One region of the Lelliottia amnigena genome, then DNA from elsewhere that is predicted to be linked to it. Evidence: predicted binding sites of a transcription regulator. Region 1 holds the regulator's gene; each other region holds the start of a gene.
What was found. Region 1 encodes CRP, which controls carbon source genes, mostly activating them, when cyclic AMP is high. Its sites were predicted from a motif close to ATGTGANNNNNNTCACAT; they were not measured.

Region 1 (3,185 bases):
TCATTAAAATCCAGTAGGGCTTGGGTAAATGCAGCGCCACGCCCATCAGGCTGGCGATACTGAGCATCACGCTAATGCGCGCCGCATTACGCAAAGCAGGGGATTTAAATGACAGATAGCTTTTGAGCGCCGGCAGCAGTGGCAAACGTTTCTGCTTATCCGCCATCAGATCACGGGAATAGAGCGGACGCTGAGTGCGCAGCACGCGTGCGATACGGCTGAAGTGCCAGGCGCAGAACTGCCCGACCGGGTTGTCGGGATGCTGACGGGCAATTTTCTCCAGCGCGCCCAACTGTTTATCCATGGTAAAGCGTGTGGGATAGCGGTGATAGAGAATATCGTCAGCCAGCACGCGCAGTCGCGCCGCGACCGTCTGGGCATTCCAGCGGATCACCGCTTCGGCGTGACTGCGCTCCACCAGCTTTTGCACTTCCTGTGGATGATGCAGGCTGACGGAAATATGTTCCTGTAAATCCAGCCCTACCTGAAACGTGCGCAGTAGCCGTTTGTATTCATGATTTTTATTGGCCGCCAGCATGTGTAGCTGCTGATAACACTGGCTGATTAAATCGACCACTTTTTGCTGACGCGTCAGCAGCGGCGGCAGCGCCTTTTCCGGATCGGTGTGCTGCGTCAGCAGGGTGTATTTTGCTTCGCAGTAATCAGCGAGCTGAACGTAGAGCAGGCTTAAGGATTCGCGCAACGGCTGCTCGCGCCACATCCAGAACCAGAACCAGTTGAATAATCCGTACCACAGCGTGCCAAACGCGTAGATCAGCAGCGGTTCCCAGACGGGCATATTCCCGGCGAGGCTGAGCGTAAAGATCGATGCAATCAGTGAGGCGGGAAGCAAGCGGGCATGCAGAGAACTGATTTCCGCCGTCACGCCGAGCGTGAGTGCCAGTACGGTCAAAATCAACGGCAGGGGGATATCGCGCGCCAGTAATAGCTGTACCGCGAGACTGCATCCGGCAAACAGCGAGCCGCCAATAATCAGGCGCTTGAAAAAGCGTTTATGCGGGGTATCGAGACCGGCAATATTACAGCAGGCAGGAACGAGAGAAAAAAGCAGACCGTGTTGCAGATGACCCAGAATCAAACCGACGGCCACGGGGAGACATAACACCAGCGTTTGCCGAAGTGCGTAGTTAACTTCCGGGTGATAGATCAGCCTGCGCCACATAGATGCCAGAGACAAAAACGGCGTGACACCTTGCGATGGCACGCCGTTCGACCGGAATTAACGCGTTCCGTAAACCACGATGGTTTTACCGTGAGCGGAGATCAGGTTCTGATCTTCCAGCATTTTCAGGATACGGCCAACGGTTTCACGGGAGCAACCCACGATCTGACCAATTTCCTGACGGGTAATTTTAATTTGCATGCCGTCAGGGTGGGTCATAGCGTCAGGCTGTTTCGCCAGGTTCAACAGCGTTTGCGCGATGCGACCCGTTACATCCAGGAAGGCGAGGTTACCCACTTTCTCGGAGGTGATTTGCAGGCGGCGAGCCATCTGCGAAGACAGGCGCAACAGAATATCCGGGTTAACCTGAATCAACTGACGGAATTTTTTGTAGGAGATCTCAGCCACTTCACAGGCTGATTTTGCACGTACCCAGGCGCTACGTTCCTGGCCTTCTTCAAACAGGCCCAGTTCGCCGATGAAATCGCCCTGGTTCAGATAAGAAAGGATCATCTCTTTTCCTTCTTCATCTTTGATAAGCACTGCCACCGAGCCTTTGACGATGTAATACAACGTTTCCGCTTTTTCACCCTGGTGAATCAGCGTGCTCTTCGATGGGTACTTATGAATATGGCAATGAGACAAGAACCATTCGAGAGTCGGGTCTGTTTGCGGTTTGCCAAGCACCATGCGCTGTTATCCTCTGTTATAAGCTGTCACCAGAGTCATAAATCGCATCCTGACTCTGGGGTTGCAATCGAATTCTTCCCCGTACCTGGGAACTAGGCTGTCATAAATGTTTGCAGCCTGTAATGTTTGATGTCCTCTGCATACATGTGTAACGTCAATGTATTACTGTAGCATCCAGAGTGTTTTAGCATAGCTTTTGCCGCGTGTCTCCTGGTGTCTCGCTTCAGCATGACGCAGGTCGTCTTCCGTTGCGAGAATTGTAACGCGCGGGTAATCTGTCCGGAAAAATGCAACGTCGGAGTGAATAAAATGCAAGCGCGTGTGAAATGGGTTGAAGGTTTAACGTTCCTCGGCGAATCCGCTTCAGGACACCAGATTTTGATGGATGGTAACTCCGGCGATAAAGCGCCAAGCCCGATGGAAGTGGTGCTGATGGCGGCGGGCGGATGCAGCGCCATTGACGTCGTCTCGATTCTGCAAAAAGGGCGTCATGACGTCACCGATTGTGAAGTGAAGCTGACATCTGAGCGTCGCGAAGAAGCGCCGCGTCTGTTTACGCATATCAATCTGCACTTCATTGTGACTGGCAAAGCGTTGAAAGATGCCGCGGTTTCCCGTGCGGTGGATCTTTCTGCGGAGAAGTACTGCTCGGTGGCGTTGATGCTGGAGAAAGCGGTGAAAATCACGCACTCCTACGAGGTGATCGACGCGTAAGCGTTGACGAGAGTCAGACCCTCTCCCACAAGGAGAGGGAAAAGGATCATTCGATCTTTTTGCCTTCCATCAGCCGTTGCACCAGCGGCATCATGATCAGCTCCATCGCCAGTCCCATCTTCCCGCCCGGCACCACCAGCGTATTAATGTGCGAAATAAACGAGCCCTGCAGCATCGCCAGCAGCCACGGATAATCAATATCGTCCAGATTACGGAAGTGGATCACCACAAAGCTTTCGTCCAGAGACGGAATCGTTTTTGCCGCAAAGGGATTCGAGGTATCCACCGTCGGGACGCGCTGGAAGTTAATGTGCGTGCGGGAAAACTGCGGCGTCAGGAAGTTAATGTAATCTTCCATTGAGCGCACCACCGAGTCCATGACCGCTTCACGCGAATGGCCGCGCTCGCTGGTGTCGCGGGTGAGCTTCTGGATCCACTCCAGGTTGACGATAGGCACCACGCCAACCAGCAGATCGACGTGCTGCGCCACGTCATGCTGCGGCGTCACCACACCGCCGTGCAATCCTTCGTAAAACAGCACATCGGTCGGTTCCGGGAGCGGCTGCCACGGCGTAAACGTGCCGGGCACCTGGTTCCA
Region 2 (3,185 bases), 350 kb from region 1:
TCCCAGGCTTGTTCAAGTTGAGTGGTCATGCGCAAAGCTCCTTAGTCAGTCGTTTTTGCTGAAACTGCGCTCGGTAGCGGGCAATTTCATGGCAGGAATTAGGGGTAAACGTGGTGAGGGCATAGTTGCCCGTGACCACGGTGCGGAAATCGTCCACGTTGGTGAGTTCGTCCAGCGTCATCAACTGGATGCCGATATTGCCGAGCGTGGAGGCCTCTACAGGACCCGCCACGACGGAGATCCCGCAGGCGTCGGCACACAGCTGATTCAGCAGATTGTTCTGGCAGCCGCCGCCCACGATATGCAGCTGGCTGAAGGGTTTGCCGCGCAGTGCTGCCAGCTCTTGCAGCACGTCGGCGTACAGCAGCGCGAGGCTGTCGAAAATACAGCGCGCCAGCTCGGCTGGGGTGTCAGGAACAGGCTGGTGTGTTTCGCGACAGGCGGCCTGAATCTCGGCGCTCATATTGGCCGGATTGATAAAGCGATCGTCGTTCGGGTTGATCACGAAACGGCACGCTGTCAACGCTTCGGTATCGGCAATCAGCGCCGACAGGTCGGAGACGTTTTGCTCTTTCAGCACGCGCTGGAGTAGCCACAGCCCCATGATATTTTTCAGCACCCGATAGCGGCCTTCCGCGCCGCCTTCGTTGGTGATATTGGCTGCCAGCGCCGCATCGCTGGTGTACGGCGTTTTGCTCTCAAAACCCATCAGCGACCAGGTGCCGGACGAGAGATACGCCGCGTCTTTGCTGGCGAGCGGAGAGGCGATTACAGCGCTGGCGGTGTCGTGGCTTGCCACCGCGACGACGGGAATTTGATTGCCCAGCGGGCAAATCCAGTGACCGATCACATTGCCGGGATGCGTCGGCGTACCAAACCAGGCGGCGGAGACGCCGGTCCAGTTGAGCAGGCGTTCATCCCAGTTATCGGAGTTTATGTTGACCAACTGCGTGGTGGTGGCGTTGGTATATTCCCAGTTCAGATTGCCGGTGAGGCGATAGCTAAAATAGTCGGGGATCAGCAGCGCGTGGGCGACGTTTTTAATCAGCGCCGGCTGCTGTTCCGCCAGCGCACGCAGCTGATATAGCGTATTGAACGGTAAAAACTGAATGCCGCTGCGCCCGTAGATGTCCGCTTTGCCAAGCTGTTCAATGGCGCGGGCCATCACGCCGTCGGTACGGCTGTCGCGATACGACACCGGCAAACCGATGCGCGCGCCGTCGCGGTCGAGCAGGACATAATCCACGCCCCAGGTATCAATCCCAATACTGTCAATCAGAATGCCTTCTTCGCAGACCTTGTTCAGGCCAGTGCGGATTTCAGCTTCCAGGCTGTCAATATCCCAGGTGTCCACGCCGTCCTGCTTTTGCAGGCAGTTAACAAAACGGTGGATCTCGCGAAGAGTCAGCGTGCGCTGTTCAGGGGCGTAGCAGGCCAGCATTACGCGGCCGCTGGAGGCGCCTAAATCGACAGCGACACAATGGCGAAGAGTCATGTTCCGGTCCTTCTTTAAGTCATTACCGGAGAGTGTAAGAAAGGAAGGAAAAACAGACCTTCTCGCCACTGACAGGCAAAATCCGCGGCTGGCAAGAAATCAAAGATGAACGTGAGGGAGTTCACAGTTTCCAGTTATGGCGCGGATGTCAGGCCATGTGACGGTTGCCGCATTTCCCGATCTTTCCCGCTGTTTCTTAAAAATCCGACAGGCTTTGCGTGCTTTGCTGTCGAAAATTGAAGGTGAGAATCGCGCCCCTTAATTACTATTTTGAGAACATTTCTCATTGGTGGTGGCCGTTATGACCGTACTGCACAGCGTGGATTTTTTCCCTTCCGGACATTCGCCCGTTGCGATTGAGCCGCGCCTGCCGCAGGCGGCCTTTCCGGAGCATCACCATGATTTTCATGAAATTGTGATTGTTGAGCATGGAACGGGCATTCACGTTTTTAACGGCCAGCCGTACACCATCAGCGGGGGTACGGTCTGCTTTGTACGCGATCACGACCGCCACATGTATGAACATACCGACAACCTGTGCCTGACGAATGTGCTCTATCGTTCCCCGGACGCGTTCCAGTTTTTATCGGGGCTAAACCAGCTGTTGCCGCAGGAAAAAGACGGGCACTATCCGTCGCACTGGCGAGTGAATCAGTCCACGCTGCAGCAGGTGCGCCAGTTGGTCACCCAGATGGAGCAGACCGAGGAAAATACGGAATCACATGCGCTCGCCAGCCGTGAGCTGTTGTTCATGCAACTGCTGGTGCTTCTGCGTCGGAGCAGTCTGGTGGAAGGGCTGGAGAATAACGACGCGCGGCTCAATCAACTGATGGCCTGGCTGGAAGATCACTTTGCCGAAGAGGTGAGTTGGGAGACGGTGGCGGATGTATTTTCGCTTTCTCTGCGCACTTTGCATCGCCAGCTCAAACAGCACACCGGTTTGACGCCGCAGCGCTATTTGAATCGCCTGCGATTGATTAAAGCCCGCCATCTTTTGCGTCATACGGACGAGAGCGTGACGGATATCGCTTATCGCTGCGGCTTTGGCGACAGTAACCACTTTTCGACGCTTTTTCGCCGGGAGTTTAGCTGGTCACCGCGCGAAATCCGTCAGGGACGGGATGCGTCACTTCAGTAACGCGAGGGCAATCACCGTTTTTTTCTCGCGAAACGGCTAATAATGTTCGGTTATTAGCCGCTGGGGTGTGTTGTGGGCGTTCCGTTAATCCTTCGCAAATCTGATTTTTTTGCCAACACCGGACAGGCCGTCGCGGTGGCTGACCGCTATCCGCAAAATGTCTTTGCTGAGCACACGCACGAGTTTTGCGAGTTAGTGCTGGTGTGGCGCGGCAACGGCCTTCACGTCCTCAACGATCGTCCCTATCGTATTACGCGCGGTGACCTGTTTTATATCCGCGCGGAAGACAAACACTCCTACGCCTCGGTTAACGATCTGGTTTTGCAAAACGTCATTTATTGCCCGGACAGGCTCAAGCTGAACGTTGACTGGGCCAGCAATATTCCTGGCTTTAACGATACACCAGGCGCGCCGCACTGGCGTTTGAGCAGCAACGGTATGGCGCAGGTCAGGCCCGTTATCGCGCAGCTTGAACAGGAGAGTTTGAAGGCTGACCCGAGTGCGAACGAAATGGCTGAACTGCTGTTTGCCCAACTGGTGATGACGCTCAAA
Region 3 (3,185 bases), 200 kb from region 1:
TGGTGATATCGTTCGGCGCATGTTCGCCGTCCAGTACCAGCCAGTCAAATCCGGCCAGACCAAGCACTTCGGTGCTGATGGGGCTTGCCAGCGCAGACCAGCAGCCAATCTGAATCTCTTTCGCCGCCAGGGCCGCTTTAAACTTGTTCGGGAAAATATCGTTACTCATCGCTTATACCTTCAATTATTTCTGCAATTCCATACGTTTAATGTCGCCTACTACGAACAGGTAGCAGAACATCGCCATCAACGCAGAGCAGCCAACGAAGACCAGAGCCGCATTGAATGAATGCAGTTCACTTACCAGATAGCCAATCACCAGCGGGGTGACAATCGACGCCACGTTACCGAAGACGTTGAACACGCCACCGCACAGGCCCACAATCTCTTTTGGCGCAGTATCAGAAATCACCGGCCAGCCTAATGCACCAAAACCTTTACCGAAGAACGCCAGGGCCATCAGCGCAATGACCAGGACAGTGTTGTCGGTGTAGTTGCACAGGATAATGGAAGAAGCCAACAGCATTCCGAGCACAATCGGCAACTTACGCGCCAGAGTAATCGACTTACCGCTTTTAATCAGATGATCTGAGAACACGCCGCCCAGCACTCCGCCTGCAAAGCCGCACAGCGCAGGGATAGACGCCACCAGGCCGACTTTCAGAATCGACATGCCTTTTTCCTGCACCAGATAAATCGGGAACCAGGTGAGGAAGAACCAGGTGATGGTGTTGATAAAGTATTGCCCAAAAAATACGCCGAGCATCATGCGGTTGGTCAATAACTGTTTGATGTAATGAAGCTTTGGACCACTCGCCGCTTTATCGCCTGGCTTTTTATGGTCCATATCGACCACCGCGCCACCGTCAGTGATGAACTTCAGCTCTTCAGCAGACATACGTGGGTGATCGGTTGGGTTGTGAACAAACTTGACCCACATTCCGGTCAGCACAAAGCCAATAACGCCCATCACGGTAAAGACGTGTTCCCAGCCCCACGCAAAGGTCAACCAGCCCAGCAGCGGCGAGAACAGCGCCAGCGAGAAATACTGTGCAGAGTTGAAAATGGCGGATGCCGTCCCACGCTCTTTCGTCGGGAACCAGGCCGCAACGATACGGGCGTTAGCGGGGAAAGACGGTGCTTCGGAGAAGCCCAGCATAAAGCGCATGATGAACATCGAGATGCCTGCCCACGCCAGCGGCACGAAATCGACGAAACCTTGTAAGAACGTGAACAAAGACCAGAAGAACAGGCTATAGGTGTAGACTTTCTTCGAGCCAAACTTGTCGAGCAACCAGCCACCAGGGATCTGCATCAGCAGATACGCCCAGCCAAACGCAGAGAAGATATACCCCATCGATACCGCACTTAACTGCAGCTCTTTCGCAACTTCGGTCCCGGCAATAGAAAGTGTCGCGCGGTCAGCGTAGTTAACCGCCGTGACAATAAAAATAATCAGTAATATTAAATGACGGGTATGAATACCCTTTTTTGTTTCTACAGCAGTATCTAGTGACATATTTATTTCCTCGGGCACATCGATGTTGGTTTTTTTATTATTTTGAGAGAAATCTATACTGATTATTATCGATAGCAGGCAATATCAGTTAATTAACCAGATGCAATGAAATCGTGATTAAGTATAAACATCACCCTCGCCCTGCACATTGTTGCATTGCTCAATTATCATAGCCTCCACGCATATTATATTGAGCATATGCACAACCCCTTGGGCGCTAATGCACAGATTTACGCATTCCCCGGCAGACGCCGTCAGTGCGCGACCTGATGGGTGATCTTGATCACATTTTTATCCCGTAAGTCCTGACATTCTTTATTAAAGAAGGCAGCGTCTTTATTTTTTCTAATAAGAAAATAAGCACACTCTTAACGACATTTAATATCTACTTTTCGCTGGAGAATACTGAACAATGGCCGACATCGAAATTCGACAAACGTCGCCGACGGCGTTCTATATAAAAGTACACGACACTGATAATGTGGCGATTATTGTTAACGACAACGGCCTAAAAGCAGGAACGCGTTTTCCCGATGGCCTGGAACTGATTGAGCATATTCCCCAGGGACATAAAGTCGCGCTGGTCGATATTCCTGCGCATGGCGAAATCGTCCGTTATGGCGAAATCATCGGTTACGCAGTACGCGCCGTGCCGCAAGGCAGCTGGATTGATGAATCGCTCGTCGAACTGCCAGAAGCACCACCGCTCAATACCTTACCGCTGGCAACCCGCGTGCCTGAGCCGCTGCCACCGCTGGAAGGGTACACTTTCGAAGGCTATCGCAATGCCGACGGCAGCGTGGGCACCAAAAATCTGCTCGGCATTACCACCAGCGTGCATTGCGTGGCGGGCGTGGTGGATTACGTGGTCAAAATCATCGAACGTGATTTGCTGCCAAAATACCCCAACGTCGACGGCGTGGTGGGCCTCAACCATTTGTATGGCTGCGGCGTGGCGATTAACGCGCCGGCGGCCGTTGTGCCAATCCGAACCATCCACAACATTTCGCTGAATCCAAATTTCGGCGGTGAAGTGATGGTGATTGGTCTGGGCTGCGAAAAGCTCCAGCCAGAACGCCTGTTACAGGGCACTGAAGATGTCAAAGCGATTCCCGTGGACAGCGCAAGCATTGTGCGTTTGCAGGATGAACATCACGTCGGCTTTCGATCGATGGTGGACGACATTCTGCAGGTTGCCACGCGTCATCTGGAAAGGCTCAACAAACGCCAACGCGAAACCTGCCCGGCTTCTGAGCTGGTGGTCGGCACACAGTGTGGCGGCAGCGATGCGTTTTCAGGCGTGACGGCAAACCCGGCCGTCGGCTACGCGTCGGATCTGTTTGTGCGTTGCGGCGCAACGGTGATGTTCTCGGAAGTGACTGAAGTACGTGATGCGATCCACCTGCTGACTCCGCGCGCCATCAACGAAGAGGTGGGCAAACGCCTGCTGGAAGAGATGGCCTGGTACGATAATTATCTCGATTTGGGTCAAACCGACCGCAGCGCGAACCCGTCCCCGGGCAACAAAAAAGGCGGTCTGGCAAACGTGGTGGAAAAAGCGTTGGGTTCGATTGCGAAATCTGGCCAGAGTGCGATTTCAGAAGTGCTCTCGCCAGGGCAACGTCCGACCAAACGCGGTTTGATTTATGCCGCAACGCCCGCCAGC
Region 4 (3,185 bases), 780 kb from region 1:
GCCGATCGCAAAAATAGACAAGGGCCGCGTCCCCAACCTGATGACCCCACTCATCGTTGATCTGCTTGAAGTAGTCCAGATCGAACATCAACACGCAGAAAGGACCTTCCGTTTCTGACAGCTGATTGCACTCCGTCGCCGCCTGAAGCTTCTGCAAAATAGCGGAGCGATTAAAACATCCGGTGAGGTCGTCAGTGGTGGCCCTCACCGCAAGCTGGCGCTCCGCATTTTTGCGTTCGGTGATATCCAGGCCAATGTTCAAAATAGAGCTGTCGGGCAGGAGAATATTCGACCACAAAATCGTGAGCTGCGATCCGTCTTTTCGCAGCGGGTGCCACTCGTACATATCTTTCAGGGATGAAAGATGGATTGAATCGCGTACCCGTCGTCGTTCTGCGGGGTCGGGATAAAAAAGCGCCAATGGTTCGGGATAAGCATTGATTTCCTCCATGCTCCAGCCAAATACTTTTTCGCATTCACCGTTCCACAACACGCAGCGGTTATGTCGATCAAAAGAGGTCATTAGCACCGGGGCACGTTCAAACAGCGTTTTATATTGTGTCACCACACGCTGCATTTCTATTGCCATGCGCTCTCGTGAAATCATTTCGACAAAATAATCTTTGAGCTTTTCAGCGAGCACAACCACGATATTTTTCAGGATGGGTAATGTATCAATACGCTTGGAAAACGCGAGAAAGAAATACCCGCAGCAACCTCCATCACGGGAGGAGAATTTGTATAACACACCGCTTTGTAATTGCGCATGCCCTGGATGCTGAGGTGAAAACATCACCTTGCCAACGCTTTCTTTCCAGTAAATAGACCGCCATGAATGATGATGCTGTTGCAGCAACGTGCTGGCCAGAAAATTCGTCACTTCACCCGTGTGACAAACAACCTCTCCCGCGCAAACCACCCGCGGCTCAGCGCTTTCATCACCGATACTGACCCAGGCAAGCGTTGAGCCAAGCGTACGATTGATCGTTTCCAGCATTTCAGTCAGCGAACGCTGAGGCGTAAGCAGCGGCATCAGTTTTGCTAAAGCATGCAAAGCCAGCATGCTGTCGTTAATCATTTCACGACAGGTGTCTTTCATCGTTTTTATTCGCAGGTGATTGAATAATAAAAGTCGGGCATAACGAATATCTCAACATTCGCACAAAACATGACTTAATGATTATTAAAAGACAGCGCATACTTATGTAAATACAAAAATTGCATGTGTAAAAATTAAATGACAAAATAATAAATAATCTATTAATTCAAATGGTTGAGTTATTAGCTGTGCGTATAATTAATTGTCCGTTCAAGCATAAGTCATAGTATTAATACTGTAAATATTGTCTATTCTCACCTCAGTCGTACTTGTTTTCGCTATCCTAATGAATTCCTTATAAACACCCTGTAAAACTGTTTCTTAGCCTGCGAAGATATATTTTCACTACGACAAATCCTTATGCAGAAGCGACTGGTAACGCACAGTTTCCCGGCAACAGCACTGGCGAATAAAAGAACAAGTGTGATATAGTTCACACATATTTTGCAACGTGAAACACCGTTTCATTGTTACTTTTTTGTTATCTCGAGGATAGGTTTTATGGCAACCATTACTACCAGCATGGTTCTTTTACGCTGGCCGTTATTGAGTGCAGTGATGATGTTTTTAGCCAGCACGCTAAATATTCAATTCCGTAAATCAGATTACGCTGGGCTCGCCGTGATCAGCACCTTATTGGGGTTGGGCGCAGCATGTTGGTTTGCGACGGGCTTACTGGGCATTACGATGGCGGACGTAGCAACTATCTGGAGCAATGTGAAAGTCGTCATGATGGAAGCCATGAGCCATACCCCACCAGACTGGCCGGTGGTCATCACTTGATCAATCGCGAAATATTCGTATTGAACACCGACTTTCTCAAACAAAAAGCCCTGCAAATGCAGGGCTTCGGGCAGTACAAAGCATTTCGTCTATAACAATCAGAACGGGATGTCGTCGTCGAAATCCATTGGGGGTTCGTTAGACGGTGCTGGTGCAGACTGCTGCTGCGGGCGAGACTGCGCGCCGCCGCTGAACTGGTTGCCGCCGCCCTGTGGCTGTTGAGGTTGACCCCAACTGCCCTGCTGCTGCTGCTGACCACCGCCTGCCGGAGCACCACCACCCTGACGACCACCCAGCATTTGCATGGTGCCGCCAACGTTAACCACAACTTCCGTCGTGAACTTCTCTGCACCGGACTGATCGGTCCATTTACGGGTACGAAGCTGGCCTTCGATATACACCTGAGAACCTTTACGCAGATATTCACCAGCCACTTCGGCCAGTTTGCCAAACAGCACAACGCGGTGCCATTCAGTCTGCTCTTTCATCTCACCGGTCGCTTTATCACGCCAGGATTCGGAAGTAGCCAGCGTAATGTTGGCAACTGCACCACCACTCGGCATGTAGCGTACTTCCGGGTCCTGGCCCAGATTACCGACGAGAATCACCTTGTTTACGCCTCTGCTGGCCATGATCGTGTCTCCTGAATTCGTTTCTTAATAGTGTAACGCGCGAGTGTATCATTTCCATGTAGCATTTTGATAGTTGCAGCATGGATTCCAGATATCTGCGTGAACCATACATTGTTGCACAACGAATCAGAAAATGCATTCCAATACTGTATATTCAAACAGGTCGGATTGTGTCATAATTAGCCGTTTCTGCCGTTTGTCCTTCAAACAAACCAGGCATCCGAGTCTCTACCGGGAAAGGTGAATGGATAAGATCGAAGTACGGGGCGCCCGCACCCATAATCTCAAGAATATCAACCTGATAATCCCTCGCGACAAGCTTATTGTCGTGACCGGGCTTTCGGGGTCTGGCAAATCATCACTGGCTTTCGACACCTTATACGCCGAAGGACAGCGCCGTTACGTTGAATCGCTTTCTGCCTATGCGCGTCAGTTTTTGTCGCTGATGGAAAAGCCGGACGTTGACCACATTGAAGGGTTATCGCCTGCGATTTCGATTGAGCAAAAATCAACGTCGCACAACCCGCGCTCAACGGTCGGCACTATTACTGAAATTCACGACTACCTGCGCCTGCTGTTTGCCCGCGTAGGTGAACCGCGCTGCCCGGACCATGACGTGCCGCTGGCGGCGCAAACCGTCAGCCAAATGGTGGATAACGTGCTGGCACAGC

Region 2: the regulator CRP is predicted to act here: its motif matches at 1,651-1,668, upstream of rhaS (HTH-type transcriptional activator RhaS).
Region 3: the regulator CRP is predicted to act here: its motif matches at 1,791-1,808, upstream of garD (galactarate dehydratase).
Region 4: the regulator CRP is predicted to act here: its motif matches at 1,521-1,538, upstream of I6L74_RS10075 (YjcB family protein).

What each region holds. Positions count from the first base shown of each region.
Region 1 covers NZ_CP077236.1:1,376,958-1,380,142, reverse strand. The annotation lists gene I6L74_RS06610 (YccS/YhfK family putative transporter) at 1-1,183, opposite strand, end outside; gene crp (cAMP-activated global transcriptional regulator CRP) at 1,241-1,873, opposite strand; gene I6L74_RS06600 (OsmC family protein) at 2,183-2,587, shown strand; gene I6L74_RS06595 (phosphoribulokinase) at 2,634-3,185, opposite strand, start outside.
Region 2 covers NZ_CP077236.1:1,730,983-1,734,167, reverse strand. The annotation lists gene I6L74_RS08115 (L-rhamnose isomerase) at 1-29, opposite strand, end outside; gene rhaB (rhamnulokinase) at 26-1,495, opposite strand; gene rhaS (HTH-type transcriptional activator RhaS) at 1,797-2,633, shown strand; gene rhaR (HTH-type transcriptional activator RhaR) at 2,706-3,185, shown strand, end outside.
Region 3 covers NZ_CP077236.1:1,172,242-1,175,426, forward strand. The annotation lists gene garL (2-dehydro-3-deoxyglucarate aldolase) at 1-169, opposite strand, end outside; gene I6L74_RS05485 (MFS transporter) at 185-1,519, opposite strand; gene garD (galactarate dehydratase) at 1,932-3,185, shown strand, end outside.
Region 4 covers NZ_CP077236.1:2,154,278-2,157,462, reverse strand. The annotation lists gene I6L74_RS10080 (sensor domain-containing diguanylate cyclase) at 1-1,099, opposite strand, end outside; gene I6L74_RS10075 (YjcB family protein) at 1,601-1,882, shown strand; gene ssb1 (single-stranded DNA-binding protein SSB1) at 1,981-2,514, opposite strand; gene uvrA (excinuclease ABC subunit UvrA) at 2,759-3,185, shown strand, end outside.